Regions from separate parts of the Bermanella marisrubri genome, predicted to be linked through region 1. Evidence: predicted binding sites of a transcription regulator. Region 1 holds the regulator's gene; the other holds the start of a gene.
The links. The regulator sigma-54, encoded in region 1, starts transcription at its own class of promoters, with help from an activator protein. The targets are predictions, from matches to a motif close to TGGCACNNNNNTTGCTNT.

Region 1 (16,180 bases):
AACGCAAGCCCGCAAGGCCGACTTTTGACAACGTGCGCATAACTAATACATGTTCATGCTCGTCTAGAAGATCTAAGTGTTCTTCATCAGTGAACGCTGTGTAAGCTTCATCCATTATCACCAAGCCTTTACTGGCTTCGATAATGCGCGTGATGACATCACGGTCCCATAAGTTGCCCGTTGGATTATTTGGCTGCGCTAAGAAAATCAGTTCCGGTTGATGCTCGTTTACCGCTTCAAGCATGGCCGTTTCATCCAGTTCAAAATCTGCGGTTAGTGGTACACCGACATAATTTAAGCCACAAAATGTAGCAATCATTTTATACATAACAAAACCCGGTTCTGGCGCAAGAATGGTTGCACCAGGTTTTGCCACGGCCATAGCCAGCATTTGAATGATTTCGTCACTACCGTTGCCCAGCAACACATCAAACTTATCATCAATGCCCATGGCATCTTTTAAACCTAGTTTTAGTTGCTCGGCAGACGCATCAGGATAACGATTAAGTGGTAGGTCTTTCAGTAGATCTGTCCATGCTTCTTTTGCCACGGCTGGCCAAGAGTATGGATTCTCCATAGCATCCAGTTTAATCATGCCGTTGGCATTAGGGACTGGGTATGCAGTTAAGTCGAGTATTTCTTGGCGAATGAGTTTTTTTACACGAGACATGATGATCACTCTTAAACAAAAACCCTAAGTTTTAATAAACATTAGGGTTTTAAAGTATAACGATAGACGCTACGAATTATTGCACCGCGCTATTAATCTTTGATTCGATATTCAGCCGATCGGGCGTGGGCTGTGAGATATTCACCCCGCGCCAATACAGACGCTACTTTACCCAATTCGCTGGCACCGTCTGCGCTGCACATAATCAACGAGCTGCGCTTTTGAAAGTCATAAACACCCAACGGACTTGAGAAACGTGCTGTGCCTGATGTTGGCAATACGTGGTTAGGGCCAGCGCAATAATCGCCTAGCGCTTCTGCGGTATAGCGTCCCATAAAGATAGCGCCAGCATGACGAATCTCTTGGGCCATAGCTTCTGGATCTTCAACTGATAGTTCCAAATGCTCAGGGGCAATTCGGTTAGCAATTTTCACAGCGTCCGCTTGATCTTTTACTTTGATCAATGCGCCGCGTTCAGATAACGAAGCCCGAATAATATCGGCACGTTCCATAGTCGGTAATAGTTTTTCAATACTGGCTTTTACTGCATCAATGTAATCTTGATCCCAGCTTAAAAGTATCGACTGTGCATCTTCGTCGTGTTCCGCTTGGCTAAACAAATCCATAGCTATCCAGTCTGGATCGGTTTTACCATCACACACGACAAGAATTTCAGATGGGCCGGCGATCATATCGATACCTACTTCACCAAACACAAAGCGTTTGGCGGTGGCGACAAAAATGTTGCCTGGGCCTACTATCTTATCCACTTTAGGAATCGTTTCAGTACCATAAGCCAATGCGGCAACGGCTTGCGCACCACCAATGGTAAAGCAACGGGTGACACCCGCTACAGCAGCCGCGGCTAGAACCAATTGGTTTACTTCGCCATCCGGCGTGGGTACGACCATTATGATTTCATCAACACCTGCCACATGAGCCGGCAACGCATTCATTAGAACACTAGATGGATAAGCGGCTTTACCGCCTGGTACATAAATACCGACGCGATCCATTGGACGAACTTGTTGGCCTAACATGGTGCCGTCGTCCTCTGTATACTTCCAAGAATCTTGCTTTTGCTTTTCGTGATAGCGACGCACACGCGCAGCCGCTTCTTGCAAAGCCACACGTTGATCATCAGGTAGGCCATCAAGTGCGGCTTGCAGTTGCTCCTGACCGATTTCTAATTCGGTCATGGCTTTGGCCGTTAAGCGATCAAATTTATTGGTGTATTCAATCACCGCTGCATCGCCTTGAGTTTTGACATGATGCAAGATATCCAAAACCGTATGCTGAACTTGGTTGTCGCTCACTGCTTCCCAAGCCAAAAGGTTATCTAGCTCTGTTTCAAAGCCAGCATTTTGGGTATCTAAAATACGCATGTCTAATGTCATAATGACCTCAAGTGTTTACTTCACACAGTGTCTATCTTCTACGGTCAACCGCAGCAGATAGTTTTTCTATAATGGGCTGAATTTGCTGATGCTTCATTTTCATAGCTGCTTTTCCGACCACCAAACGAGAGCTAATGGGTGCAATTAAATCGCGCTCTTCTAAGCCATTAGCTTTCAAAGTATTACCGGTATCAACAATGTCCACAATCAAATCCGCCAGCCCCATGATCGGGGCTAGTTCCATGCCACCGTAAAGTTTGATGATATCCGCTTGACGACCCTGTTCTGCAAAATAGCGCTTGGTTAGACTCACAAATTTAGACGCGACTTTAATGCGGCCCTCAGGTTGCTTCGCCCCTTTCAATGCGGCTGTCATCAATCGACAAGTGGCTATGTTTAAGTCTAACGGTTCATAAAGGCTATTGGTTTGACCTGAAGCACTGGCTTCCATCAATACATCTTTACCAGCAACACCCATGTCTGCCGCTCCATATTCAACGTAAGTTGGTACATCGGTAGCACGGATGACAACCAACTTAATGTGATCATGATTGGTATCAAAAATCAGTTTACGGCTTTTTTTAATGTCTTCCGCTGGCACGATGCCCGCTTCTTCAAACAGCGGCAAGGTGTCATCTAAAATTCGGCCTTTTGATAACGCGATGGTTAAGGGCTGCTGACTCATTGCTTTTCCTATTTTGGTACTCGACGAATATTGGCGCCAAGCAATTGGAGCTTCTCTTCAATACATTCGTAACCGCGGTCAATATGATAGATACGGTCTACAACGGTTTCGCCTTCCGCTAAAATTGCCGCAATTACTAAGCTGGCAGAAGCACGTAGATCGGTAGCCATCACAGGTGCACCTTTTAACTTATCACCACCACGGGTGATACAAGTATTGCCTTGCAATTCGATATGCGCTCCCATTCGGGCCAGTTCTTGTACGTGCATAAAACGGTTTTCAAATATGGTTTCTGTAACACTGGCGGTGCCTTCGGCAACCACATTCATCACCAAGAATTGGGCTTGCATATCCGTTGGGAAAGCAGGATACGGCGCAGTTTTTAAACTCACAGCTTTTAGCTGGCGACCTGTCATATCCAAGCTGATCCAATCTTCACCAACCTCAACGGCAGCACCCGCTTCTTCTAGCTTATGAATGACGGATTCTAAAATATCAGCGCGGGTATCTTTTAATAGTACCTTGCCTCCTGTAGCGGCAGCAGCAACCAAGAACGTTCCGGTTTCAATTCGGTCTGGCATCACATCGTAACGCCCACCGTGTAGTGACTCGACACCTTCTACTTTAATTACATCCGTGCCGTGACCCGTGATTTTTGCGCCCATGCTAATCAAGCATTCAGCTAGATCTACCACTTCTGGCTCACGGGCAGCATTTTCAAGGTACGTCGTACCGTCAGCCAGTACCGCAGCCATTAACAGGTTTTCAGTACCGGTTACCGTGACGGTATCCATGAAGATGTGTGCACCTTTGAGGCGACCATCTACTGTGGCTTTTACGTAACCGTCTTCCACTTTGATGTTGGCGCCCATCGCTTCTAAACCAGATAAGTGGATGTCCACTGGACGGGAACCAATAGCACAACCACCTGGGAGCGACACTTCGGCTTCACCAAAGCGCGCCAATAGCGGGCCTAATACCAAAATGGAGGCACGCATGGTTTTTACAAGCTCATACGGCGCCACATAGGTTTCGATTTTATTGCTATCCACTTCGATAGAATATTCTTCACCCATGATCACATCCACACCCATGGTGCCAAGTAGATTGATCATGGTGGTGACATCGTGCAAATGAGGCAAATTACCAATGGTAATGGGGGTGTCCGCAAGCAACGTGGCGGCAATGATTGGCAGCGCGCTATTCTTAGCGCCGGAAATGCGAATCTCACCGTTTAGCGGATATCCGCCTTGAATAATTAGTTTGTCCATTGATGGCATAACACGACTTCTTTATTAGGATTCTTGTTCGGCCCATTGGGCTTTCGTGTACGTTTTTATGGTTACAGCGTGAACGCTTCCATCAGTGATCTTATCGTTCAACGCACCATACACATGCTGTTGACGCTTCACAGTGTTGAGTCCTTCAAACACATCACCGATCACGGTAATTTGATACTGGTAACCATCACCATCCACACTCACTTGGCAATCAGATAAACGCTCTGCTAGTAACTCTTGCAATGCTTCTGGGCTCATGATGACTCCGGGGTGAATAGTTTAAGGGGCGAGGATTATAGCGAAACAGCTAAGTGAAAACTATGATGAAGCATTTGCAAAAGGGAAATTTGTGCCTTTACACAGGATTTTGGCCATCATCTCGCCTTATCTTGGATCTTGTGAGCCGTCTAAAACGCTGTAGAATGCCCGGTTTGGACATATTTCACGATTGATCAATAGAGTTTTTTAATATGCTTTATCCTGCTTTGGCCATTTTAATCGGTCTTATTGTGCTTGTTTGGAGCGCAGACCGCTTCGTTTTAGGTGCTGCTGCCACGGCTCGTCACTTTGGTATGTCGCCGCTCTTAATAGGGATGACTATTGTATCTTTGGGTACCAGCGCTCCAGAAATATTTGTCAGTACTACCGCTGCTATTGATGGTGCTGGTGGTCTAGCAATCGGTAATGCTCTGGGTTCTAACATTGCCAATATTGGCTTAGTTTTGGGGATTACTGCATTGATCGCTCCTTTGCCTATTCAGGGTAAGATGCTGAAAAAAGAAATGCCTATCTTGCTATTGGTCAGCGTTATAGCCGGCTTAACCTTGCAAGACTTGGCCATTAGTTTCATGGACAGCGTCATTATGTTTATTTGCTTAATCATCACGCTATTCTGGCTATTTAACGAAAGCAATGATCAGGGTATCGGCGGACTAGAAGAGGAAGAAGCCGAAGCCATTGAGCAAATGAGCACTTCTCAAAGCGTTATGTGGTTAATCATTGGTATCGTAGCGTTGATTGCCAGTGCTAAGATTCTGGTTTGGGGGGCTGTTGAAGTGGCTACTGCCTTGGGCGTGAGCGAACTAGTGATTGGTCTTACTATTGTCGCCATCGGCACAAGCTTACCTGAGCTAGCCGCCAGCGTGGCTAGTGCCTTGAAGGGCCATCATGATATCGCCATTGGCAATGTTGTGGGCTCAAATATTTTTAATCTTTTAGCTGTCATGCCTATTCCCGGACTATTCGCTAAGACAGTAGTCGAGAGCGATGCGCTTTACCGAGATTACGGCGCTATGATGGGATTGACACTTTTCCTTATTGCATTTGTCTATATATTCCGTAAGCGAGGCCGAGTTGGCCGCAGTGCAGGTTCCATCATGCTGCTGGCTTACCTAAGCTATCTTGGCTTATTATTTGTTCAACATTAGTTTATTAAGTTGCCCATGAGTTTTAACTACATCGAATCAATCCAACGCACCATTGCCGATGAGCGCGACGCAGTAGATCAGCTATTAAAAAACCTGAATCACGAAGCACTCAACACTGCTTGCGACCTACTGCTTAATTGCCAAGGCCGCATTGTGGTAACCGGTATGGGTAAGTCTGGTCATATCGGTAATAAAATCGCCGCCACACTGGCCAGTACAGGTAGCCCTGCATTTTTTGTTCACCCTGGTGAAGCCGCCCACGGCGACATGGGAATGATTACCGAGCAAGACGTCGTCATTGCGCTTTCTAATTCAGGTGAATCCAGTGAAGTCACTACTCTGATTCCGCTGTTGAAGCGCTTGAACGTGCCTTTAATTTCTATGACGGGCAATGACACCTCCACGCTTGCAACAGGCGCTGATAGCCACATCAACGTGGGTGTAGAAAAAGAAGCTTGCCCGCTAGACTTGGCACCGACATCCAGCACTACCGTGGCCCTCGTCATGGGGGATGCGCTTGCTATCGCCTTGTTAGAAGCACGTGGTTTTACCGCAGAACAATTTGCCTTTTCCCACCCAGGTGGTTCTTTAGGCCGTAAATTGCTGCTGAAAGTCAAAACCATTATGCACTGTGGTAGTCAGATACCGCAGGTCAAACCGGATACCCTCGTAAAAGATGCCCTGATCGAAATGACGCAGAAAGGCCTTGGTATGACAACCGTTATTGACGAACACGGACAACTTAGCGGTATTTTTACCGACGGTGACTTACGTCGCACATTAGATAAAGACATTGATTTTCACACTACCCCTGTACAAGCTGTCATGACAACAGGCGTAACAACCATTGATCCAGAACGCTTGGCTGCCGAAGCTCTACAGGTTATGGAAGAGAAGAAAATCAATGCTTTAGTTGCCACTGAAAACGGTAAAGTTGCAGGCGTCATCAATATGCATGATTTACTGAGAGCTGGGGTTATTTAATGCGCAAGCGTTATATTGCCACTATTCTCATCGCCCTTACGGTCGTGGCCTATATGGCTCTTAATGACCGTCAGGGGGAAGAATATCACGATCAGGAACAAGCCAAGCTAGAACCTGATTTTATGGTTGAGAACCTAAACCTGCAAAATTATGGGGAAAATGGCGAGTTACGACAAACCGTGAAAGCAAAATCTGCCAAACACTTCCCTGCGACCGATGTTCAAGCCGAAATTGTAGCGTTTATTTCTCCGGACATTACACTCCATCAAGCAGATAAAAAACTTTGGCGATTGACAGCTGAAACTGGCAAATTAACAAATCAGCGCTACCTAAGCCTATCCGGTCGCGTTGCAATTAAACCTTTAGTTGACGCATCGACTCGCTTTAGTCTGAAAACCGCAACACTCAATATGGACTTAAATACACAAATCGCTAACACTGATTCTGACGTTATTATCGAAAACCCTAACACCCTGATCGAATCGACAGGACTGACACTAGATCTAAAAAAAGAAACCGTTCAGTTTATATCCAAGGTAAGAGGCTCACATGATCCATCCCATCAGTAATACCTTGATTTTAGTTTTAAGTTTTTGGGTGGCCGCTGTTCAAGCCTTACCCGAAGACACTCAACAAGAAATCCGTATCGCCAGCGACAAGGCCTTTCTCGACAAACCAAAAGGGGAATTAATCTACACTGGCAATGTGCGCTTAAACCAGGGTTCGTTGAAAATTGAAGCCGATAAGGTCACCATCATTCGTGATGAAACGGGTCTAAAGCAAGTAGTAGCGGAAGGCAAACCCGCGCGCTATGAGCAAGTGTTAAATCAAGATCAAGAAAAAACCAAAGCCTATGGTGAGACCATTATTTATCTAACAAAAAGCAAACAATTAACGTTGTTAAAAAATGCTGGCTTACAAAAACAAGGTAATGAATTCAGTGGTGAACGTATTGTTTATCTGATTGATCAGCAAAAAGTTAAGGCGGAAAGCCCACAAGAAGATCAGCGTATTCGCATGGTGATTCAGCCAGAACAACAAAAGAATTCCAGCGAAAGTACTAAGGAATAAAATGGCGATTTTAAAAGCACAAAATCTAGCCAAAAGTTACGGCCCACGCCAAGTGGTGGAAGATGTATCCATGTCCATTGAAAGTGGACAAATTGTTGGATTACTGGGCCCAAATGGCGCCGGTAAAACGACCTGTTTTTATATGATTGTAAATCTGGTTAACGCTGACAAAGGACGCATTGTCATCGATGACCAAGATATTACTGATCTACCTATGCATGGGCGCGCACAACGCGGAATCGGATATCTGCCGCAAGAAGCCTCTATCTTTCGCAAGCTAACCGTTGCCAATAATATTTTAGCAATTCTAGAAACCCGCAAAGATTTAAATAATAAGCAGCGCCAAGAAAAACTAGAAAGCCTTTTGGATGAATTTCATATTCAGCATATCCGTGATAGCTTAGGTATGGCTCTATCCGGCGGTGAGCGACGTCGTGTAGAGATCGCGCGCGCCCTAGCTGCGGAACCCTCTTTTATATTGTTAGATGAGCCTTTCGCCGGGGTAGATCCCATCAGTGTCGGCGATATAAAGAGCATCGTAAAACAGTTAAAAGAGCGAGGGTTAGGGGTACTGATCACTGACCACAATGTCAGAGAAACTCTTGATATCTGTGAAAAAGCTTATATCGTAGGTAATGGGCATATCATCGCCGAAGGTAATGCTGAGCAAGTACTCGCAAACCAGCAAGTAAAAGACATTTATTTGGGCGATGATTTTAAGCTCTGAGTATTTTACGGAGTTTAAACCTCGTCCTAATAAGTCTAGACTTGGTTCAAACTTCATGTATATTCAATAGTAGATGAATTGGTTTTTGCCACGGAATAATAAGCAGTATTTATGAAAGCGTCCTTGCAATTAAAAATGGGTCAACATCTTACGATGACCCCCCAGCTGCAACAGGCCATTAGACTACTTCAGCTTTCAACCATCGACCTCCAGCAGGAAATCCAAAACGCGTTGGATTCCAATCCATTACTGGACGTTGAGGAGGAATACGAAGGCGAAACACCCCAAGACCAATCAACACAATCGCAATCAGAGAATAAAGACACCGAAGCCAGCGAAAACCAAACACAGGAAAACGTTGGCGACGATGCAACTGCCGATAGTGACTGGAACGAAAATATTCCCGACGACTTGCCCACAGATAGCGATTGGGATGACACATGGCAAGCTTCAGCATCGCCAGCCAGCAGCAGCGAATCCTACAGCGGTGGCGATGACTTCGATTTTGACAGCCGCAACGGCAGCACAGATGATTTACAAGACCACTTACTGTGGCAATTAAACCTAACCCCGATGTCCGACAACGATCACATGATAGCCGTTAACATTATTGAAGGGGTTGACGATGACGGTTACTTAAAAGTAAGCCTAGAAGACATCCTCGCCAGTTTTGATCCGGAACTTGAGATCGAACTGGATGAACTTGAAGCAGTTCTGCACCTATTGCAACAATTTGAGCCCAGTGGTGTTTGCGCACGAGATTTACAAGAATGCCTCTCTTTGCAACTGAAGCAATTACCAAAAGACACCCCATGGTTAGATCTTGCACAGAAACTTATCGATAATCACATCGACCTGTTGGGCAGTAAAGATTACAGCGCATTGATGCGTAAACTCAAAGTCAAAGAAGACGAACTCAAAATTGTGATTCGAGGTATTCAAGAACTCAACCCTCGACCAGGCTCACAAATTGCCCCGCAAACCAGTGAATATGTCATCCCGGACGTCATTGTTCGACAGGTAAAAGGCCATTGGCGCGTGGAGTTAAATCCCGAAATTGCGCCAAAACTGCGTATCAATGACCACTATGCATCCATGGTCAAGCGCGCCGATAATAGTAGCGACAACAACTTTATCAAAGATCACTTGCAGGAGGCTCGTTGGTTCTTAAAGAGTCTTCAAAGCCGCAATGAGACGCTACTCAAAGTTGCTAGCAAAATCGTAGAATATCAACAGGCCTTCTTAGAAGAAGGGGATGAAGCTATGAAACCTCTTGTATTGCACGATATTGCAGAAGCGGTTGAAATGCATGAATCCACAATATCTCGTGTCACCACACAAAAATATATGCACACACCACGAGGTATCTATGAGTTAAAGTACTTCTTCTCAAGCCATGTGAGCACTACTAGTGGTGGCGAATGCTCATCTACCGCTATCCGCGCAATGATTAAAAAACTTATCGCCAGCGAAGCCGCTAAAAAGCCATTAAGCGATAGTAAAATCGCTGCGGTTCTCGAAGAAGAAGGCATCAAAGTCGCAAGACGTACTGTGGCCAAATATAGAGAAGCCATGCATATACCCCCCTCTAATGAACGCAAGAGGTTGGTATAACGAAAAATTGACTTGAATCGTCTCCGGTTTTAGCCGGTAGCCTATACTAAGATTAGGTTACCAGCACATTAACGCACCCTTTGGGTGCCGACAGTAGGAGCTACATATATGCAAATCAATATCAGCGGACACCATGTAGAAGTGACTGACGCCCTTCGCGACTATGTTCATTCAAAAGTCGAGAAGCTGGAAAGACACTTTGATAATATCACCAATGTTCAAGTAACATTGACCGTTGAGAAGCTCGTACAAAAAGCCGAAGCGACCGTCCATGCGGCTGGCGCCGAATTACACGCCAATGCCGATAATGAAAACATGTATGCCGCCATTGATGGCCTAACCGATAAACTAGACCGTCAATTAATAAAACATAAAGAGAAGATGGTTAATCACCGTCACGGAAATAGCCACTAATTTAATCCATATGTCTTCGAGTATTGCTCAAATTCTAACGTCAGAGCGCACCCAATGGGGTGCCACTTGCACCAGTAAAAAACGATTGATGCAACATATTAGTCAATTCCTAGCGGACAGCATCCAAGATGCAGACCCTAGTGAAATTTATGAGCGTCTTATCGCACGAGAGAAGTTGGGCAGTACTGGCATTGGAGAAGGCATTGCCATTCCCCATTCACGTCTAGCAGAGTGCCATGAAACTATTGGCGCTTTGTTCGTGCTGGAAACACCTATCGATTTTGATTCCATTGACCGCCAACCTGTAGACATTGTATTTGTTTTATTGGTGCCAGAAGAAGCCAATGAACAGCATTTAAAAACGCTAAGCATGCTAGCAGAGCAGTTTAGCCAATCGTCATTTCGTAATCGGTTGCGAGATGCACGGTCTACCAGCGAACTCTACCAGATTGCGGTACACTGATAGATTCTTAATGTTCGCAAAACATACTGATTAAGGTTTGTCATGAAATTGGTCATCATTAGTGGACGCAGCGGTTCTGGCAAGAGCACTGCGTTGAATGTGCTAGAAGATCTCGGCTTCTACTGCATTGACAATCTACCAGTCATGCTATTGCCTACCTTAATGCAACAAGCGAATCAGCAGGGCACCGGTCTTGTGGGCATGGCCGTCAGTATTGATGCTCGCAACATACGCTCTGAATTAGGTAATTTTGCCGACATCGTTAGCCAGCTGCCAAACGATTGCATCTTGGAGATCATCTATCTAGATGCCCATGTGGACACTCTGCTCACTCGGTTTAGCGCAACACGACGCAAACACCCTCTAACGGATGCCGATGTACCTTTATTTGAGGCAATAAATAAAGAGGTAGAGCTACTGCATCATATTGCCGACATGGCAGACCTCACCATTGATACCACCCATTTATCCATGCACCAACTGCGCACAATGATTAAAAACCGCGTGGTGGACAAAGATAGCAACGAGATGTCGATTCTATTTGAATCTTTTGGGTTTAAGCATGGCATACCAAAAGACAGTGACTTGGTGTTTGATGTACGCTGCTTGCCCAATCCTTACTGGGACCCTCAGTTACGCCACTTTACTGGGCAAGATCAAGCCATCATTGACTTTCTGAGCGATGAATCTTCTGTGAATGAAATGTATAGCGATATTGATGATTATCTACAGAAATGGTTACCAGAGTTTCAAAATAATAACCGCACATATATGACCATCAGTATCGGCTGCACTGGGGGCCAACATCGCAGCGTATACATGACAGAGCGTCTTTACCAAGCCTATGAAAAGCGCTATCAAAATGTTCAATTACGTCATCGTGAATTAAACCCATAAATAGCCCCATTAAAACCAATTTCCACCATTGCTAGACAGACCGCTTGGGGCTGCGCTATGGTTATTAATTATTAAAAGAAAAACGTGCAGCAGCCCATGCTAGAGCAATCCATTACGATTATTAACAAGCTCGGTCTCCACGCCCGAGCCGCGGCGAAACTTGTTTCCACCAGTAGCACTTATACGAGCAAGATTAAGATCAGCTATAATGGAAAAGAGGTGGATGCAAAAAGCATCATGTCAGTCATGATGCTAGCCGCGAGTAAAGGCAGTGAAGTTACGTTGCATGTTTCTGGAGACGACGAAAAAGCCGCAATGCAGGCCATAACGGATCTTATCAACAACCGTTTTGACGAGGATGAATAGTCTCGTAACGTCGGGCTTCATACACTAGCCATAGCTAGATTGTCACATTAACGGTACAATTCCCGCCTCTCGAAAGGATAGAGTTCTATGGCCAGAGGCGAATATCAGAACAGCAAATTACAACATCTTGAGTCTGCACTTGAAAGCGGTGCTTTGGCTCAAGTTCGCCGTATCCTCAACAGTGATTTGCAAGCCGCCGATGTTGCTCACCTTCTTGAATCCTCCCCCCCAAAAGAGCGTAAACTGCTGTGGGGATTGATCGACGAAGAGAACGAAGGTGACGTACTTCAACACCTAGGTGACGAAATACAAAGCTGGTTGTTAAACCAGATGTCCGTACAAGAAATGGCCAATGCTATTTCTGATCTAGATACGGATGACGTTGCTGACGTTCTACAAAATCTTCCTGATAAAGTGACTCAGGAAGTACTCACCACCATGGATGAGCAAGACCGCGACCGAATAGAAGCGGTCTTATCTTATCCAGAAGATACTGCCGGTGGTTTGATGAATACGGACACCATTACGGTGCGTCCTGACATTACTATCGAAGTAGTCTTACGTTATCTACGCCGCCACCGCAGTCTGCCTGATATGACTGATAGCTTGTTGGTAGTTAATCGCCGTGATGAATTCATAGGTAGTCTTCCCATCAATAAGATTCTTGTTAGTGATGGCGATACCACCGTGCGCGAGGTGATGAGTACAGATGTGGTCAGTATCGATCCTGAAACTACCGATACACAAGTGGCACAACTGTTTGAGCGTCACGATTTAATTTCTGCTCCAGTGGTTGAAAGTCACACGCATAAACTTTTGGGCCGAATCACCATCGATGACGTGGTTGATGTAATACGTGAAGAAGCCGACCACAGCCTCTTAAGCATGGCCGGTTTAGATGAAGATGAAGATACGTTTGCCCCGGCATTAAAAACCAGCCGACGCAGGGCCGTTTGGTTGGGCATTAATTTAATTACTGCATTTGTTGCCAGCGGCGTGATTGGTATGTTCCAAGATACATTGGATAAAGTCGTCGCATTAGCCGTGCTCATGCCCATTGTTGCTAGTATGGGTGGTATTGCAGGCAGTCAGACATTGACGCTCGTCATTCGCGGCCAGGCAATTGGTCACCTAGACTCCGGTAACATGGGCTGGTTAGTAAATCGCGAATTCATTGTCGGCTTAAGTAACGGTTTATTATGGTCCGTTATTATCGCTCTAGCGACTTATATATGGTTTCAGGATATACAAATCTCGCTCATCATTGCCATTGCAATCGTCATTAACTTAATTATCGCGGTGTTAGCAGGTGCCTTACTCCCGTTATTGCTCAAAAAACTAGGTATTGACCCTGCCTTGGCTGGTAGCGTGATATTAACCACAGTAACCGATGTGGTTGGCTTTATGGCATTTTTAGGCTTAGCAACTGTATTTTATTTATAGGGCACCTCTAACAAGTCACTTTAAGCTCTGGCCTTGATCGTGTTTCAATATCAAGGCGTGGTATTGAAGGTCTAACGGGTTAAATCGAAATGCCACAACACAGAGATTGGAACACGAAAAAGGCCCCAAAGGGCAAGGCCTGTAGCACTTTCCTTCGGTGTCAGGCTTCTGGGAAAGGACTCGTCATTACGCGGCGAAGCCTTCCTTGAATGAAACCACTACAGGCGTCTTGCAGAGTCAAATTGACTTATTAGAGGTGCCCTAGAGTATTGAATTATGACTGAAGATTACGAAAACGAAGAAGAATATCTAGGACCCAGTAAATCCCAAGTAAAGCGTGAGATGCATGCGTTGCAAGATTTGGGAAAGCAAATTTGTGAAATGCCAAAGCAACAGCAAAGCAAACTACCTTTGAGTCCAACCATGATCGAAGCTATTGCAGAATGGGGACGCATCAAAAAGAACGAAGCGAAGCGACGCCACTTACAGTACGTAGGAAAAGTTATGCGTTCGGAAGATGTAGAGGCCATTCAAAACGCATTAGAATTACTGGATCCTAGTAGTGAAGCCTTCAATCGCGTTTTACATCAGCAAGAAAAATGGCGCGATCGTTTAATCAATGACGGCCAAAGTGCATTAAATGCCTTTTGCGAAGAATTTGAAGTAGATGATATGCAGCAACTACGTCAGTTGATACGCAATGCCGTGAAAGAACAAAAACTGATACAAGAAGGCTCAGAAAAAGCGTCTGAGAAAAAGGCCAAGGCATCAGCTCGCAAGCTGTTTTTACATATTAAAACTTACTATCCTTCGTAGTAAGTGTCCGTGCCTCAAACCGTCTTGGTTATTATAGAGGCACTCCTTTCACTCATAATCGTTTATGCTTCAACAATGGCATAGACTGACGAATCTTTTGACAGAGTTCAAGATCAAGTTCAACAACCAACTCACCTGCTTTTTCGCTGTCTAACTCGCCCACTATTTCTCCGTCTGGATTGATGACAATAGATTGCCCCCAGGTGATGCGTCCATCCTCGTGGGTGCCCACCTGATTCGCGGCCATAACAAAACTTTGAGTTTCAATAGCTCTTGCCTTTAATAAGGTCAACCAATGCTTTTGACCTGTGGTATAGGTAAACGCAGAGGGTACGGTCACGACCTGACATGACTGCTTTTGATACTGTTGATACAATTCGGGAAAACGCAAATCATAGCAAACACTTAAACCATACAGAGTACCGTCAAGGCTAACCGTCTTACTTTGAGTCCCAGCTATGAAAGTATCAGATTCACGATAACGACCCTTATTATCGCTTACGTCTACATCAAACAAATGGACTTTATCGTACTGGCAAACCTCGCTTCCATCTGCAGCAAAAACTAAACAGGCAGCCAACACCTTATCTTCAACGCTGGACATCAACGGCATAGAACCTGCGATAATATTTACCTTAAAATCCTTTGCAAGAGCAGATAATTGAGAGCGGACAGGCCCCCCTTTCTGACATTGAGTTTGTGCGATCTCCACTTGATTCTTTACTCCCAAGCAAACAAACATTTCAGGAAGTAAAACGGTAGTGGCGCCTTGTTCTACACAGCGCTTTATCGCAGCCTCTGCTGCTCGTAAATTAGGTTGGACTGCTTTGCCACTGGTCATCTGTACCAAGCCGACGGTAATCACAGTTTGCGTCATCACTCATCACCTAATCCGAAGAAACGTTTCATGCGGAACCAAAAGCCTTTATCTTGTTTGCCTTCTATTTCGTTATCAAAGCGCTTACGTAAAGATAACTTTGGTTTGTCCCATGTACCTTTTACGTCATAGGTGGCACTGGTAAATTTTTCAATTTCGTCACCTACGATTTTTTCGCCGAAAAATAACGACGCTGCTACAGGTGGAGCAAATCCCGCTAAAATGGCAACGAAAGGCAGGCTACTTGTAACTGGGAACGTCACCGATAATTGCTGATTCAATTCCTTGGTATTAAGGTTAACGGTACCACTTGCAGAGAAATCTGCAGCCGGGCCATTAATATCCAAAGTATCCACAATTCGAATCAAACCGTTATCAATATTCGCTTTCACATCCACCGAATCAAAATGTATACCTGATTGGTATAGATCAGAAAAATCCAAACGCAAACGACGTCCGATAGCAGCAAAATTTAAAATTCCAAATGCATTCAATGCCCCCGTATCGCCTGTTTCCATAAATAGTCCGTCTCGAAGGCGTATAGTGGTAGAGCCATTTAATGTTTCATTATTAAATTGTAGGGGAGAGCCCTGCCAGTTAACGATTAATTGCGCATCAGCAGAATCTGCATCCATAACCGGTTTAGTACGCCAAGCGGCTTGTATACCAGCAACATCATTGGAGGCCAGCCTTAAGTCAACAGAGGTCAATGGCGGTTGATTTGCCCTTGCTTTTTGCCACTGAGCAGACCCTTTCACTGATAACTTTTTAATAAAGCCATCAATATTATTAATAAAAATTTGCTGCCCATCACTATCTAAATCGAGAGACCAACTTCCGTAATTAGTGGGCCCCACAAAAATTTCATCTACGGACAACCGCAGGGCCGGCACTTGTTTGGGATCAATATTGGTAAACAAATCTTCCTGTGGCTCAAGGTCAATTTTTTCACTATTAACGGTGGCAGGCCAGTGAATATAGTCAAGATCTAGATTCAACGGTTGGTCGGACTCGTAATCAATACGGCCCGTGATAATTGGAGAAGTCAC
Region 2 (16,180 bases), 290 kb from region 1:
CGTGTCGGTAGTAAGCAATCTTTACTAAAGCCGATGATTTCGTTGGTTAAGAGGTTATCTTCACTTTCTGCGTAGACGGCAACGCCAACTCCATCTTGATTATCGACTAAAGGTTGGCCCAGTCCAGACTGTTGGGTACCACATAAAAAAGGATATTCATTAGCCCCTGCAAATAAAGGCTCGATAGGGCCCACTTCGCCAAATTCGATAGGGAACGGAAATGACTCTTCAGGTTTCACTCGTTTTCTAGGATGAGGGCCTGAATACGGTATTTGATTTGCCTTGATAGCAAACTGTTGCGGCAATCCCTGCAAAAGCTGCTGACTACTTTTAGGTAAGAACTGCTGTTCCAAGCGATCATAAAACACGCCTAGGGATAACAGCAATGCAACTGACAAGCATATGGATAATAAAAGCCGTTTCATATGCCACCCCAAATCATAGTTGTCATGATAAAAGTGTAGGCAGAAAATAGTGCTTTCAAATAAGACAAATTCAGCAAAAAAATGCTCGAACGATCCCCCCATAAAAAATGAAATAGAGGTATTTTTTTTGGCACACAGCTATTTACTTTTGTAAGCCAGATGTCATCTGTTACCAAATGTAAGCAAAGACTTACAAGTTCGCAGAAAAGGCAATTTTACATAGGGTGTATCGGAAGATTATGTTCTTTGTAGACGATCCATTACCTTTAAATGATCTATAAGATTGAAAACCATTAGAGGTAAAAGCATTTAAAAACACTAGCGTTAGAATCAATTTTGATTAAAACCAATTGCGTTACAGTGCCTTACATTCGGTAACAACCAAAATGTGAATTATGCCCTAAAATGCTTTTACGAATTAGTTAATCTCGAGGGCTTGCATGAAAAAACTGCTAAGTTGTTGTCCCGTCGCAAAAGAAGAATTTCTGCATTTGATTCCGCGAGATTTTCAGTTTCAACCTGGAAGGGACATGAGTGCATGGCAGGCGAAGGTATGGTGGCTACAGGAAAGCCAAGCACAAGTCTGTATGATGCGAGGCAAGCAACTCATGGCCTACGGCGGTATTTATACAGACCGCGAGGGATACCTTTCTTCCGTCGATCAAGCTTATCGAGAATGCAAACAAATGGTCGCTAGTTATAGCCTGACAGAGCGCAGTATGGACAGTGTGCAAATTCGTGTAGATATCCGGCAAATTCCAGTGTTCCCGTTATTTTCTAAGCCGGTGAAATTCAGTTGGGACAAGCACAACCCATGGCATCAATATGAACAAGTAGCAGGATATTGGAACGAACTGGAACATCCTGACCAACCCATTTCCCCCAAAAACCTAGTGCGCCCAATTAATATACATACGCTTCTTCAAGAGCATGTTATCTGGCACTCTAAACTACCCCAAAAAGAACATATGAGTGTGTTAGAAAAGTTCAAAGAATGCTGGCACTTGGAGCCATTAGAGGAACAAATGCACAGTCACTATCTTGCTCAGACGAAAGAAAAAGGATAATAGCCAAGGGTAAAGCGATCACGCCCCGCCAAATCTTGATGAGTCTCTATATTGGAAAACCCAGATTGAGAAAATATTGCCCGCACATGGGGGCCCTGATCATATCCATGCTCCACCATCAAACATCCATCTTCAGTTAAAAACGATAAAGCTTGGTTGCAAATTTTTTCGATGTCTGCCAAACCATGTCTTTCAGCTACCAACGCCGACTTTGGCTCATAGCGAACATCGCCCTCACCCAAATGATGATCATTTGCGTCAATATAAGGAGGATTGGAAACAATTAAATCAAAGCGTCGTTTAGGAACCAATGCAAACCAATCACTTTGCAATATTTCTACATTCGTGACTTTGTTTAGTTTTGCATTTTCTTTGGCTAACGCTACCGCCTCTTCAATAACATCCACAGCTACAACACTTGCTTGGGGGTACTCTTTTGCAGTTGCCAATGCTAATGCACCTGTGCCTGTACCTAAATCCAACACGTTTTTCGGATTAAAGTGCTCAACAATATAATCCATCAGGGATTCAGTATCCCCCCGGGGAATTAAAGTAGCCGGACTCACCTTAATGGTTAAGTCCCAAAAACCTGTCTGACCAATGATATAAGCAACTGGCTCACCTTGCTTACGGCGCTCAAGTAATTGCGTGAATTGCAGGTATTGTTCTTGGCTAAGCTCGGTATCGCTATGAGTAAACAAAAATGTGCGCGTTTGCTTCAACACATGTAATAAAAGAAGCTCGGCATCTAGCTTGGCCGAATCGCTTTCTGTCAGCTGTGAAGCCCCATAAGTAACCACTTCACGCAAGGAAAAAACCGACATGTTTACTCGCTATCCGTGCCCATGCTCGCTAGCAATTCAGCTTGATGCTCTTGCAGTAGAGGCTGAATAATCATATCCACATCACCTTGCATTAACTCATCCAATTTATACACCGTCAGATTAATCCGATGATCACTGACACGCCCTTGAGGATAGTTATAGGTACGAATACGTTCAGAGCGATCACCCGACCCTACTAGGCTTTTACGTTCAGCCGCTTGCTCGGCTTGGGCTTTCTGCACAACCGCATCGTTCAAACGGGTTGCTAATATGGACATGGCTTTCGCACGGTTCTTGTGCTGGCTTCGCTCTTCCTGACACTCTACAACCAAGCCTGTGGGCAAGTGAGTAATACGGATAGCGGAGTCTGTTTTGTTAACGTGCTGACCACCTGCACCACTTGCACGGAAAGTGTCGATGCGCAGATCAGCCTTGTTAATGTCGACGTCGTCTTCATTTTCAATTTCCGGCATGACTGCCACTGTACAAGCCGATGTGTGAATACGCCCCTGACTTTCAGTAGCAGGAACACGTTGGACTCGGTGTGCACCAGACTCAAATTTTAACTGACCATACACACCATCGCCTGCAATACGGGTAATCACTTCTTTGTATCCACCGTGCTCACCTTCGTTAGCACTCATGACTTCGCATTTCCAACCACGTTTTTCCGCATAGCGCGTATACATACGGAATAAATCACCTGAGAAAATAGCAGCTTCATCACCACCAGTCCCCGCGCGAATCTCAAGTATGACGTTTTTGCCATCATTTGGATCTTTTGGCAAAAGTAGAATCTGTAACTCGCCATCCAAACGTTCTATTTCTTCTTTAGCCGCAGAGTATTCTTCTTGACCCATCTCTCTCATATCTGGATCATCATCTTTTGCAAGCGCTTCAGCTTCGGCTAGGTTTTCTTCTGCTTGAGTATATTGCGCGAACGCTTTTACCACCGGCTCAATTTCTGCGTATTCTTTGCTAAGTTCACGGAATTTATTTTGATCTGAAATGACACCTGCATCACTGAGCAAATGGCCAATTTCTTCGTAGCGTTCATCTAGGGTTTGCAGTTTTACTTTGACCGACTCTTTCATATAGCTTTTCAAACTCGTTTACAAAAAATTAAAATGTATCCATCAACTGTCTCGATATGGAACGCTAATCCAAATCGTCATCATTCAGTTGATAAAGCTCTTGAACCCAGTCCATTACTTGTTTGCGGCCTGAAGCACTGGCTTCACGCATTTGTACCGTAGGTTGGTGAATGAGCTTATTGGTTAAGGTATTGGCCAGTGTATGCAATACCTTTTCTGCATCCTCTTGATTACGAATACGCTTAAGCGCTTTTTCCACTTCCGTATCACGAATACGTTCTGCTTTGGTACGAAACGCTTTTAGAGTCGATACCGCATCTAGCGTACGTAGTTGCCGCATAAAATCGGCGCTACCTACTTCTATAATTTCTTCTGCATCTTTCGCCGCATTTTGCCGCTGGCGGACATTTTCTTCGATGATGTCTTTAAGATCATCCACTGTATATAGATATACATCATCGAGTTCATCTACTTCTTCTTCGATGTCTCTGGGTACAGCAATATCAACCATAAACATAGGCGCATGCTTACGCTTTTTTAAAGCTCGCTCAACTGTTCCTTTACCCAAAATCGGCAGTGGGGCCGCGGTGGAAGAAATCACGATGTCTGCATTAGGTAAATGATCGGGAATGTCCGATAACAATATAGCTTTCGCATTAAACTGTTGAGCCAATGCTTCTGCTCGCTCCAAAGTTCGATTAGCTACCGTGATTTCCTTGACTCCAGCATCCATTAAATGGCGAGCCACTAGATCAATAGTCTCTCCAGCGCCAATGAGCAAGGCTTTGCTTTGACTTAATTGACTGAAAATTCGTTGCGCTAAATTCACGGCCGCATACGCTACCGAGACAGGGTTCTCACCAATAGCGGTTTGCGTACGCACCTGCTTGGCAATGGTAAAGGTCTGACGAAATAATCGCCCTAATTCTGGACCAACAGTACCTGCTTCTTGGGCCACAGCGTAAGCGCTTTTCATTTGCCCCAGTATTTGCGGTTCACCTAGAATCAGACTATCGAGACCACTAGCAACACGCATTAGGTGCTGTACTGCTGCTTCACCCTCTAGAGCGTAATGGCAATCGGCTAATTGCTCTAACGGAATTTGATGTACTTGCTGTAACCACTGCAACAAGACCTCTGCACTAGCCTCCCCTGCACAATACACCTCGGTACGGTTACACGTGGACAGTACCGCAATTTCTTCAACGCCAACTTCACTGCCGGCCTGCCTTAGCTGCTGGGGGAGATGATCAGGTGAAAACGCCACTTTTTCGCGAAGCGCGACGGGGGCTGTTTTATGATTAATACCAAGGGTTATTAGTGCCATTAATTATCTATACTGGGCGCTTTAGTTGGGCCAATTATTTCAAACTTCGAAAAAAGGCGCGTATTATAGCCATATTTGCACAAAAAAGATGGCTTTACTTGCATTATACTGATGAAAACCCATATAAACGAAAGTAAACGCCGCAATCGGTCACCAGCATGACAGCATTTCTTAGGTCCAAACGGGGATTTATTCCCTTCTTACTACTTTTTGCATTAAATACAAATGCGGAAACTGCGAGTAAGGATGCCAATCAGGATTATGGCGTCAACACATTTTATTCTCTTTTAGTAGCGGAATTTGCTGGTCAACGACAGCTCTATGATGTTGCTCTGGGTAATTACTTACTCGAAGCACACCGCACACAAGACCCTGAAGTCACCGCTCGCGCCACGCAAATTGCGCAATACATCCGTGCTGATCAAGCCGCACTAGACGCGGCAACCCTATGGGTCAAACTAGCACCAGAAGATCCGACTAGCCAACAGGCACTGACCGTAGAGCTTTTAAAAGCCGCAAGGTTCAGTGAGGCCAGCTTGCATTTGCAAAAAGCCCTGAATCTAGAACCAGACCTCAATCTCAATTTTATCAGCCAAGAAGGAGTCGAACTCAGTGTGGAAGGACGACAACTCTGGATTGATGCCCTAAGCCCTTTAACAAGCATGTACCCAGATAACATCAGCCTCATGTTCAATATTGCAAGCTTATTGCAGCAACAAGAGAGCTATGGTCTTGCGTTAGACTACTCAGAACGAATCATCAAAGCAGAGCAAGACTTTTATCCGGCCTGGTCATTAAAAGCGCGCTTGGAAGTCGCCTTAGACCATCAAGAGAAAGCCTTGAAGACTGTCAACCAAGCACTAAAACGCTTCTCTGGCGATAAGAACTTCTTGGTACTTCGCGCGCGCTTATACATCAAAATCAAAGACATTCAAAAAGCTCGTGACGACTTCCTTTATTTGTCCGAAACTTATCCAAGAGATGCTCATATATTATTACCGCTAGCGCTTACCCATATTGAGCTTGAAGAATATGCTGCTGCTGAGCATGCGCTGCAGAGGCTATTGCGCCTAAATCAACTCACAGATGAAGCCCACTACTATTTAGGTCGCATAAAACAGTACGATGACGACCAAGAAAGTGCTTTGCACCATTACCTAGAAATGGAGAAAGGCCGGGAATTCTTGGCCGCACAAACCGCCATTATTCAAATCTACGTGCAAAATGAAGAGTTCGATAAAGCGTTATCCCACATTCGAACGCAACGCACCCGACACAGCGAGCACAAGCAAGCTTTTTTCTTAATGGAAGTGGAATTACTTAATCGCGCTGGTCGCTACGACGAAGCCATGAATGTGCTCAATACGGCTTTAAGTGATTACGCTGATAGCACAGACCTGAGGTACAGCCGTGCAATGGTCAGTGAGAAGCTAGGGGACTTGGCGCAATTGGAAAAAGACCTTGAATATATAATTGATCGCGATCCAGACAACGCCACAGCACTTAATGCACTGGGGTATACCTTGGCAGACAGAACCTCTCGTTTACAGGAGGCGCTTACTTACATTGAGAAAGCCTTACAATTAGCGCCCAAGGACCCAGCTATCATTGACAGTCTTGGCTGGGTCTACTTCCGCATGGGACGCTACCAAGAAGCGTTGGAATTATTGCAACAGGCTTATGAGCTATACCCAGACCCCGAGGTAGCAGCCCACCTCGGCGAGGTATTATGGACTATGAATAAAACCGACGAAGCGAAACGAATTTGGCAACAGGGCTTGCAAAAACAGCCGACTAACAAAATAATCCGTGACACGCTAAAACGCTTGGATGTTCGCATCCCAGAATAATAAGGACGGATTATGTCATTGCCCCGCTTCGGGACAGCATGCTCAAAAACCATGATCATGGTTTGCTTAACTTTTTGCTACTTCATCCTTTCAGGCTGCGCCCACTGGGGTGCCCAACCTTCTGAACAAACATTAGATACTTGGAGCATCACCGGCAAAATCGGTATCAGAACCCCTCATGAATCTGTCGCGGGCTTCTTAACATGGCAACAGAATGAACACGCTTTCGATATATACGTTAGTGGCCCCCTTGCTCAAGGAGCCACTAGAATTATAGGCGATCTCGACTCCGTGACCATCGAACAAGGTGGTCAGACGAAACAAGGTGTGGACCCTCAACAACTTATTTGGCAAGAATTAGGTTGGCAATTTCCTTTATCAAACTTAAAGCATTGGTTAACGGGCAATACCGCCCCAAAAAGTAAAGCGAAAATCATCAAGCAAGGAGATCGCCTAGAGTCCTTTAAGCAAGATGGCTGGACCATTACCTATCTTCGCTTTGATGATTATTATCATCTGCCGGAACGAATCCGTATCAGCCAAGGGAATTGGCGCTTCACCATTATTGTTAAAACCTGGTCAGTATAGGTAATACAGAAAACATGAGCTCCTACCTAGTACTGCCCAGCCCAGCCAAACTAAATCTATTTTTACATATCAATGGTCGACGTGAAGATGGCTATCACCTATTACAAAGTATCTTCCAGTTTATTGATCGTTGTGATGAACTCAAATTCCAACTGAGAAGCGACAGCGAAATTGAAGTCGGCCCGGACATCCCCGGCGTCGCCAAAACTGACAACTTGATATATCGCGCAGCGCGACTACTTCAACAACATAGTCATTGCCAGCTTGGTGCAGATATTGAGTTACATAAAATCTTACCCATGGGCGGAGGGCTCGGTGGCGGCAGTTCCAACGCGGCAACCGCTTTACTTGGCTTAAATCACTTGTGGCAATTAAATCTCAGCATAGAGACTCTAGCTGAACTAGGCTTACAACTGGGCGCTGATGTCCCTGTGTTTGTGCGCGGTTTTGCTGCATGGGCAGAGGGTGTTGGCGAAATCCTTAAACCCATGATGGATCTTGAAGAAACCTGGTTTGTGGTGGTGGTTCCCCAATGTCATGTTAATACCGGTGAAATTTTTTCACATAAAGAATTGACAAGGAATACCCCAATATGGAAAATGAGCGCCGCTCTGAGGGGCGAGGGTCGGAATGACTGCGAAGCAGTGGTTACCAAACTTTATAAAGAAGTTGATAACTCATTGAATTTGCTAAAAAAATTCGGCTCTGCTAGAATGACCGGCACTGGCGCTTGCTGCTATCTAGAATGCAATTCTAAAGCTCAGGCACAATCAGTTCGGGCCCAGCTACCGGCTGATATAGAGGCTTTCATAGCAAAAGGTGTAAATCATTCACCATTGCATCAAGCTCTCCAGAAGGCTTTGAACAGTCAGGTCAAAAATTAGGGGTATAGCCAAGCGGTAAGGCAACGGGTTTTGATCCCGTCATGCGCAGGTTCGAATCCTGCTACCCCTGCCATCTTCTTATTCCATCATTGATACATATTTAGCACAAGGGGTATCCGACGTGTCTAAGCTAATGGTTTTTACCGGCAATGCTAACCCTGAGTTGGCGCGTTTGATTGTTGAACGCCTGGATTTACCTCTAGGGGACGCTGTAGTTGGTCAATTCAGTGATGGAGAGATCACCGTCGAAATTAACGAAAACGTACGCGGTAAAGACGTTTTTATTATCCAGCCGACGTGTGTACCTACCAATGACAACATCATGGAAGTACTTTTGATGGCTGACGCCTTGCGTCGCTCAAGTGCTGGCCGTGTCACCGCTGTTATCCCTTATTATGGCTATGCCCGCCAAGATCGTCGTGTTCGCAGTGCCCGTGTTCCTATTAGTGCCAAAGTGGTTGCGGACATGATGCAAGCGGCTGGTGTGGACCGCGTATTAACAGTTGATCTTCACGCGGACCAAATTCAAGGCTTCTTCAATATTCCAATGGATAACATCTATGGTTCACCTATCCTCCTTGATGACATTGAAAAGCAAAACTATGACAACCTAATGGTTGTCTCCCCTGACGTGGGCGGTGTAGTACGTGCTCGCGCCATTGCCAAACAGCTAGATGAAGCGGATTTAGCGATTATCGATAAACGTCGTCCTCAGGCCAATGAAGCGCAAGTTATGCACATTATTGGTGATGTAACGGATCGTACCTGTGTATTGGTCGACGATATGGTGGATACAGCTGGCACTTTATGTAAAGCAGCAGACGCACTTAAGCAATTCGGTGCGAAAAAAGTTGTCGCTTACTGTACACATCCTGTACTATCCGGCGCTGCAATTGAGAACATCCGTGGCTCTCAACTGGATGAATTAGTGGTAACCGATACGATTCCACTAACTAAAGATGCCAAAGCGTGTAAGCAAATTCGTCAGCTTACATTGTCAGGCCTATTAGCCGAGTCGATTCGACGGGTTAATAACGAAGAATCTATCAGTGCGATGTTCCGCTAAGCCCCAGGCTAAGCAAACAACGTTCTGAAGACCTTGCTGGTACAAAAAAAGCACCAGCAAACAAAGGCTCTAACCTTGGTCGCGGGGTTAGGGCTGATTTCATTTATAGAGGTAACAAAAAATGGCAAATTACGAACTAAACGCTGAAGTTCGCGAAGTAAAGGGTACGGGTGCGAGCCGCCGCCTACGTCGCGAAGAAGGCAAGACTCCTGCAATCGTTTACGGTGGTGACAAAGAGCCACAACAAGTAACATTGCAACTGAAAGAACTTAAGAAAGCGTTCGAAGACGAAACGTTCTTCAGCCACATCATCAAACTAAACGTTGGTGGTACTGCTGAGACTGTTATCGTTAAAGACGTTCAACGTCACCCATACCAAAACCTTGTAATGCACGTTGACTTCCTACGTGTAAGCAAGAGCACTGTTATCAAGCAGCACATCCCTCTACACTTCCTAAACGAAGACACTTGTAAAGGCGTGAAGCTACAAGGTGGTAAGATCACTCACAACATGACTGACATCGAAGTGATCTGTGAAGCAGGTAAACTTCCTGAGTTCATCGAAGTTGATCTAGCTGACGTTGAAGTGGGTACGGTTCTTCACCTATCTGACCTTAAACTACCTGCAGGCGTTGAAGCTCTTGAGCTAACTCACGGTGCTGACCACGATGCAGCTGTATTGACTGTAGATGTACCTAAGGGTTCTGCTTCTGCAGACGAAGAAGAAGGTGGCGAAGAAGCTGCTGCTGAAGAGTAATTAATAAAGGTCAGTATTGTGCAGGACAGTATTCGTCTCATTGTGGGCTTAGGCAATCCCGGCTCAGAATATGAAAACACCCGACACAATGCTGGCGCTTGGTTACTCAATGAAGTTGCACGTCGCTATGGCGTGCAACTAAAACCTGAAAAAAAATTCCACGGTCTCTGTGGTAAAGCCCAAATAAAAGGGCAAGATGTCTTTCTGTTATTTCCCACCACATTCATGAATCGCAGCGGTCAGGCGGTACAGGCACTAGCCAACTTCTACAAAATTCCTGTTAATCAAATATTAGTGGTCCATGACGAATTGGATTTGCCGTCTGGTATTGCTCGCTTTAAGCAAGGCGGTGGACACGGCGGACAAAACGGTCTTAAAGACATTATTAGTAAAATGGCCAACGATAAAAACTTCTATCGCCTACGCATTGGTATCGGTCATCCAGGCGATAAGACAAAGGTAACGGGTCATGTGCTGGGCAAACCCAATAAAGATGAACAAAACAAAATCGAAGCAGCTATTGATGCTGCTGCGGATGAAATTGATAGTGCGGTAAGCGGTGATTGGTCAGGTGCCATGAACCGACTGCATACGTTTAAAGCATAACGTACGACGACAAATTTAAAGAGACTTCCTGATTAGGAAGCAATCATTCCAAGAGGTCATTAACATGGGTTTTAAATGCGGCATTGTTGGTTTACCAAACGTTGGTAAGTCCACTTTATTTAACGCGTTAACAAAATCAGGCATTGGCGCTGAGAACTTCCCTTTCTGCACCATTGAGCCCAACAGCGGCATTGTTCCTATGCCGGACCCACGTCTTGATAAACTTGCTGCAATCGTAAGCCCAGAGAAAGTCATTCCAACAACAATGGAATTCGTTGACATCGCTGGTCTAGTAAAAGGCGCTTCGAAGGGTGAGGGCTTAGGTAACCAATTCCTTGCTAACATTCGTGAAACCGATGCCATTGCTCACGTTGTTCGTTGTTTTGAAGACCCCAACGTGATTCACGTGGAAAATAAAGTCAATCCAGCCGATGACATCGATGTCATCAATTTGGAACTGATCCTTGCAGATCTAGAAAGTGCCGACAAACAACTACAACGCGTCAGCCGCACCGCAAAAAGTGGCAACAAAGACGCTGTTGCGGATAAAGCACTACTAGAAAAAATGGTTGCTCATCTAGAGAATGATCAACCCATTCGCACAATGGATCTGAACGACGACGAACAAAAGCGCATTCGTATGTTCCATATGATTACTATCAAACCGACCATGTATATTGCGAATGTGGCGGAAGATGGTTTTGAAAATAACCCACACCTAGATACAGTGCGTGACATTGCGAACAAAGAAAATGCCGTCGTTGTGCCTGTTTGCAATAAAATCGAACAAGAAATTTCTGAGCTTGATGACCCTGAAGATGTTGCCATGTTCCTAGAGGAAATGGGACAAAGCGAACCAGGTTTGAACCGAGTTATTCGCGCAGGTTATGAATTGCTAGGTTTGCAGACCTACTTTACCGCAGGCGTCAAAGAAGTACGTGCTTGGACCGTAAAAAAAGGTGCTACCGCACCGCAAGCGGCTGGTGTTATCCACACTGACTTTGAGCGCGGTTTCATTCGCGCCGAAACCATGTCTTACGATGACTTTATCGAGCACAATGGTGAGTCAGGTTGTAAAGCAGCGGGTAAATTACGTGTTGAAGGTAAAGACTACATTGTGAAAGACGGCGATGTGATGCATTTCTTGTTTAATGTTTGATCACTAGATTTTTTCTCGCCATAATAGAAAGCGCTTTTGTTGTTACTTGAAAGTTAAGTAACGCACTGGCGCTTTTTTATGAACGCCATTTAATTGCACATGCCTGCACCACTCCTGATCATAATACATCACGATGACGAATCAAGACTGTGCAAAAACGCACTTTGTTAGCTCCACTAAATAGCATCTACTCCTTATTTTGCACTGCTTATTCTTACTGCAAGTACACTCTAAAGCTCGCAAGCCCTTGAGTTATAGGGATTTTAAAAAAGTTTTAACGTTTTAAATTTTTCTTGGAACGCATGTTGCTCTAGCTCAGTTACACACTTGTGTTTAATAACTGCATTGGAGTGCACTATGTCATACGTTGTCCCCTCGGAATTTGCGACCAAGATGGTCGATGCCGGTGAATCCAAACTCTTTATGTCTACGCGCGATACATTAATTCGTGCTTTCATGGCGGGTGCAATTTTAGCCCTCGCTGCCGCATTTGCTGTAACCGTTGCAGTGCAATCCGGTTCGTTTTTGATCGGCGCTATTCTTTTCCCAATTGGTTTTTGTATGCTGTACCTAATGGGTTTTGATCTACTCACCGGTGTCTTCATGTTAACGCCCCTGGCCCTTCTCGATAAACGTCCGGGCGTTACCGTGCCGACCATATTGCGTAACTGGGGTTTGGTTTTCTGCGGCAACTTTGCCGGTGCGTTAACCGTTGCCTTTATGATCGCGTTCATTTTAACCATGGGTTTCAATACAGAGCCCGGTGCTGTTGGTGAAAAACTCTCTTCTGTTGGTGAAGCTCGTACTCTGGGTTATGCCGAGTATGGTACCGCTGGTTGGTTTGCCATTTTTATTCGCGGCATGCTTTGTAACTGGATGGTCTCTATGGGTGTTGTGGGTGCCATGATCTCTACCAATGTCAGCGGTAAAGTTTTGGCCATGTGGATGCCGATCATGCTGTTCTTCTTCATGGGTTTTGAGCACTCTGTCGTAAATATGTTCTTGTTCCCTTCTGCCATGATCATGGGTGGTGATTTCTCAATTATGGACTACCTAATCTGGAACGAAATCCCAACGGTTCTTGGTAACCTAGTAGGTGGTTTAGCATTTACAGGCCTTACGCTTTACGTAACCCATTACAAAACCGGTACAAAGCGTCCGCAACCAGAAATGAAAGCTGCGACTGCTCAATAATCCCCGCTTACTCGCTATGATTCATCAGTCATAGCGAGTATCCCAATGACAAACTATATAACCCATGACAGAGGTGTTTATGAAACGCGAACTCGTTACTGAAATGATCATTGAGAAAAAGCTGGCTAAGGGAACAAGCTGGGCAGCCATTGCGGAAAAGGTGGGTAAAAGCAAAGAATGGACAACGGCTGCATTACTTGGACAAATGGCTCTGACACAAGAAGAAGCCGGCATTGTCACCGATTTTCTGGGTCTCTCTGAAGAAGCTAACCTTGCTTTACAGCAAGTTCCCTACAAGGGTTCGTTACCAACAGCTGTTCCAACAGATCCACTCATATATCGCTTTTACGAACTGATTAATGTTTATGGAACGACGTTTAAAGAATTAATTCATGAAGAATTTGGCGACGGTATCATGAGTGCCATCGACTTCAACATGGATATGCAGCGTGAAGAAAACCCAAATGGGGATCGAGTCAAAATCGTAATGAGTGGTAAATTCTTACCTTACAAGCGTTATTAATGACAATGGATATAAAAGCTGAGTTCGCTCAGCTGTCAGAAAAAGGAGAGCATGCAATTAACCAAGATGCGATTGGTTATTGCTCTCCCGTTGGCTTTTTAGAAAAGAACAAGGGACACATTGCCATTGTCGCCGATGGTATATCCACCAGTCCTTACAGTCATATTGCAAGCCAAGTCTTAATACGATCCTTATTAGAGGACTATTATTCAACGCCAGATATCTGGACTGTTAAAAATAGTATTTTTCGCGTTTTAAGCGCAACCAATCAATGGCTTTATAGCCAATCACGATTACAAAGTAATGAAAATCGCGGCTATATTGCATCGTTTGCCTGTGCGATTGCAAAAGGGCATTTCTTGCATGTATTCCATGCAGGCGACTGTCGTGTTTATCGTTTACGCGATGACGATATAAGCTGTTTAACAGAGGACCATCGTTATTGGCCCAACCCAGATACGCATTTATTAAGCCGTGCCATGGGCCTACATAAACATCTGGAATTAGATTACCGCTGTATCGAATTAAAGGAAAACGATATCTATCTATTGAGCACGGATGGTATTCACGACTCAATCCCAACAGATACAATTCGATCCTGTTTAACAGACCATCACCACTCCTTAAAACAACAAGCGAATGCGTTGTTGAAATCTGCATGCATTCCAAAAAATCACGATGATAAAAGTCTCGTCGTTTTCAAAATAGAAACCATCAATATCAGTCATAATCAACAACAAGCCTTACCAATACCTCCGCTGTTAGAGCAACATAAGCAATTTGATGGTCATCGCATTTTAAAAAAGCTTTATTCCAGCGACCGTAGTCATCTCTACCTAGTGGAAAGTAATTTGCAAGATGCACCCTATGTTTTAAAAGCGCCTGCACAAAGTCAGTCTGATGAAGCAGACTTTTTAGATGAATTTATGCACGAAGAGTGGGTCGCTAAACGACTCAATCATAAAAACATCGTCCAGTGTCTGCATTATCCGAAAAAGCAATATCATTACATTTTATCGCCATATATTGATGGACAAACACTCAAGCAATACATGGATGATTTTGGACCACTGGCGCTGTATGAGACGCGGCAGATCACATTACAACTAGCCAGCGCCTTGCAAAGTATTCATCGCAAAGAAATGGTTCATAGAGATGTGCGTCCGAGTAATATTATGCTAGACCGAAGCAAACACTTAACACTGATTGATTTAGCTAGTTGTCAGGTAACCAGTCTGCAGGAAAATGCCTATCCGGATACCAGTATCAAAGGTACCTTGGCTTATACGGCACCTGAAATATTTTTATATGAACGAGCGACACCTGCATCTGACATCTTTTCTTTAGGTGTCATCATATACGAAATGCTCACCGGAAAATTGCCCTACGGCCATCGAGTCAACCAAATTAGCCGTGCTCGAGATCTTAACAAGCTGAGTTATACCAGTGTCAAGATCCATGATCCAAGGTTACCCAAATGGTTAGATCGCATTTTGCGCAAAGCGCTGCATCCCAAAGTTCAGCACCGTTATCAAGAGGTATCAGAATTAGTATACGATCTACAACATAGTCGAGCAGAAACTGAAGACCCAATATCGTTGGCCGACGCTCATCCGGTAAGGTTTTGGCAAGGATTAAGTGCCCTGCTCGCGGCAGGGCTTTTATGGACTCTCTATTTATTACAGCAGTTATAGCTACGCACTGACGGAAACATTGGAAAAACGCACCGGCGCCATTAGGCTATCCTGAGAACTGCTCCAAATCGTAGTATCGCTGATTGCAATAATCTGTTTAAGCAAATCATAAAAATTACCCGCCACCGTAATACCGCGGACTGCATGCAAACGTTCACCATCGCGACATAGATATCCGCTTGCACCAAAGCTAAATGTTCCGGCTATTGGGTTTGCCCCAGAGTGCAACCCCTCTAAATCCATGATTTCAAGATACTCACCCTGCAATAACTCATCACGGTTAGCGGCACCAGGTTTGATATGCCATTGATGAATTCCTACACCAGCGTTACTTGTTGGACTACGTTGTGCATGCCCTGTACTTTGCGCGTTAAAGTAATGAGCCGTCGCTTGGTTGTGGATAAAACCTTGCAACACGCCATGCTCAATTAACGACATGGCTTTAGTCACAACACCCTCATCATCAAATAATTGGTAACCCATACCATCTAGATGTGGATCATCCATAATATTTAACTCAGCACTGGCGACTTGCTTGCCAACGTCATCAAGCCAAGGATTAGTGCCATCTTTAGCGGCTTTTGCAGAGAACACCATGCTAAACACTTTAAATAAATTAGCCTGCTCGTCTGGACGAAAAATTACATCATAGTGCCCACCTTTAATGGGCTTGCTAGCGAGTAAAGACTGCGCCCCTGTGCATGCAACGCTGACTATTTTATCAAGCTGTAAATCTTGGTAGCGTCGACCAACCGTTACGGCCATATTCATGGCATTGTCGTCGCCCTTGGTCGCGATAGGTGCTACATAAGCACTAAACTGTTGTTGTTCCTGACTAAGCGCCAAGCCTTCAGTATTGAAAATACTTCGCTCAAACCATGATTGATTAATGCCATTATAAGGTACGCGACGAATATCTTTTTGCTGTAATGTTTTCGCCTCTAACTGCAACAGGTCATTGATTTTCTGTTCGGTAGAGCTTGTATCCTTTGGACATAAATCAATGATAGGCTTTGGTTGGGTGGACGGCTGGCTCAGCGCTTGAGGCTCATCTTTTGCAAACATCGCATTATCTTGTGCTTGTTTTACCATACGATCCAATGCTGCTTCATCCGAGGCTTC

Region 2: HF888_RS02490 (formate/nitrite transporter family protein) is a predicted target of sigma-54. The motif match lies at 11,942-11,959, and genes of this name have one in related genera.

The regions. Positions count from the first base shown of each region.
Region 1 is NZ_CP051183.1:840,338-856,517, reverse strand. It holds gene hisC (histidinol-phosphate transaminase) at 1-670, opposite strand, end outside; gene hisD (histidinol dehydrogenase) at 763-2,067, opposite strand; gene hisG (ATP phosphoribosyltransferase) at 2,099-2,752, opposite strand; gene murA (UDP-N-acetylglucosamine 1-carboxyvinyltransferase) at 2,761-4,023, opposite strand; gene HF888_RS03860 (BolA family protein) at 4,048-4,290, opposite strand; gene HF888_RS03855 (calcium/sodium antiporter) at 4,503-5,459, shown strand; gene HF888_RS03850 (KpsF/GutQ family sugar-phosphate isomerase) at 5,475-6,443, shown strand; gene lptC (LPS export ABC transporter periplasmic protein LptC) at 6,443-7,012, shown strand; gene lptA (lipopolysaccharide transport periplasmic protein LptA) at 6,993-7,514, shown strand; gene lptB (LPS export ABC transporter ATP-binding protein) at 7,516-8,241, shown strand; gene HF888_RS03830 (RNA polymerase factor sigma-54) at 8,353-9,855, shown strand; gene hpf (ribosome hibernation-promoting factor, HPF/YfiA family) at 9,964-10,269, shown strand; gene ptsN (PTS IIA-like nitrogen regulatory protein PtsN) at 10,280-10,732, shown strand; gene rapZ (RNase adapter RapZ) at 10,775-11,629, shown strand; gene HF888_RS03810 (HPr family phosphocarrier protein) at 11,726-11,995, shown strand; gene mgtE (magnesium transporter) at 12,083-13,438, shown strand; gene yjgA (ribosome biogenesis factor YjgA) at 13,715-14,254, shown strand; gene HF888_RS03795 (carbon-nitrogen hydrolase family protein) at 14,307-15,131, opposite strand; gene HF888_RS03790 (YhdP family protein) at 15,131-16,180, opposite strand, start outside.
Region 2 is NZ_CP051183.1:547,163-563,342, reverse strand. It holds gene HF888_RS02555 (DUF6351 family protein) at 1-425, opposite strand, end outside; gene HF888_RS02550 (hypothetical protein) at 866-1,492, shown strand; gene prmC (peptide chain release factor N(5)-glutamine methyltransferase) at 1,471-2,316, opposite strand; gene prfA (peptide chain release factor 1) at 2,319-3,410, opposite strand; gene hemA (glutamyl-tRNA reductase) at 3,475-4,737, opposite strand; gene HF888_RS02530 (tetratricopeptide repeat protein) at 4,896-6,587, shown strand; gene lolB (lipoprotein insertase outer membrane protein LolB) at 6,600-7,175, shown strand; gene ispE (4-(cytidine 5'-diphospho)-2-C-methyl-D-erythritol kinase) at 7,190-8,059, shown strand; tRNA gene HF888_RS02515 (tRNA-Gln) at 8,058-8,132, shown strand; gene HF888_RS02510 (ribose-phosphate pyrophosphokinase) at 8,181-9,125, shown strand; gene HF888_RS02505 (50S ribosomal protein L25/general stress protein Ctc) at 9,247-9,882, shown strand; gene pth (aminoacyl-tRNA hydrolase) at 9,901-10,488, shown strand; gene ychF (redox-regulated ATPase YchF) at 10,553-11,647, shown strand; gene HF888_RS02490 (formate/nitrite transporter family protein) at 12,005-12,841, shown strand; gene cynS (cyanase) at 12,921-13,364, shown strand; gene HF888_RS02480 (bifunctional protein-serine/threonine kinase/phosphatase) at 13,364-15,058, shown strand; gene HF888_RS02475 (TldD/PmbA family protein) at 15,059-16,180, opposite strand, start outside.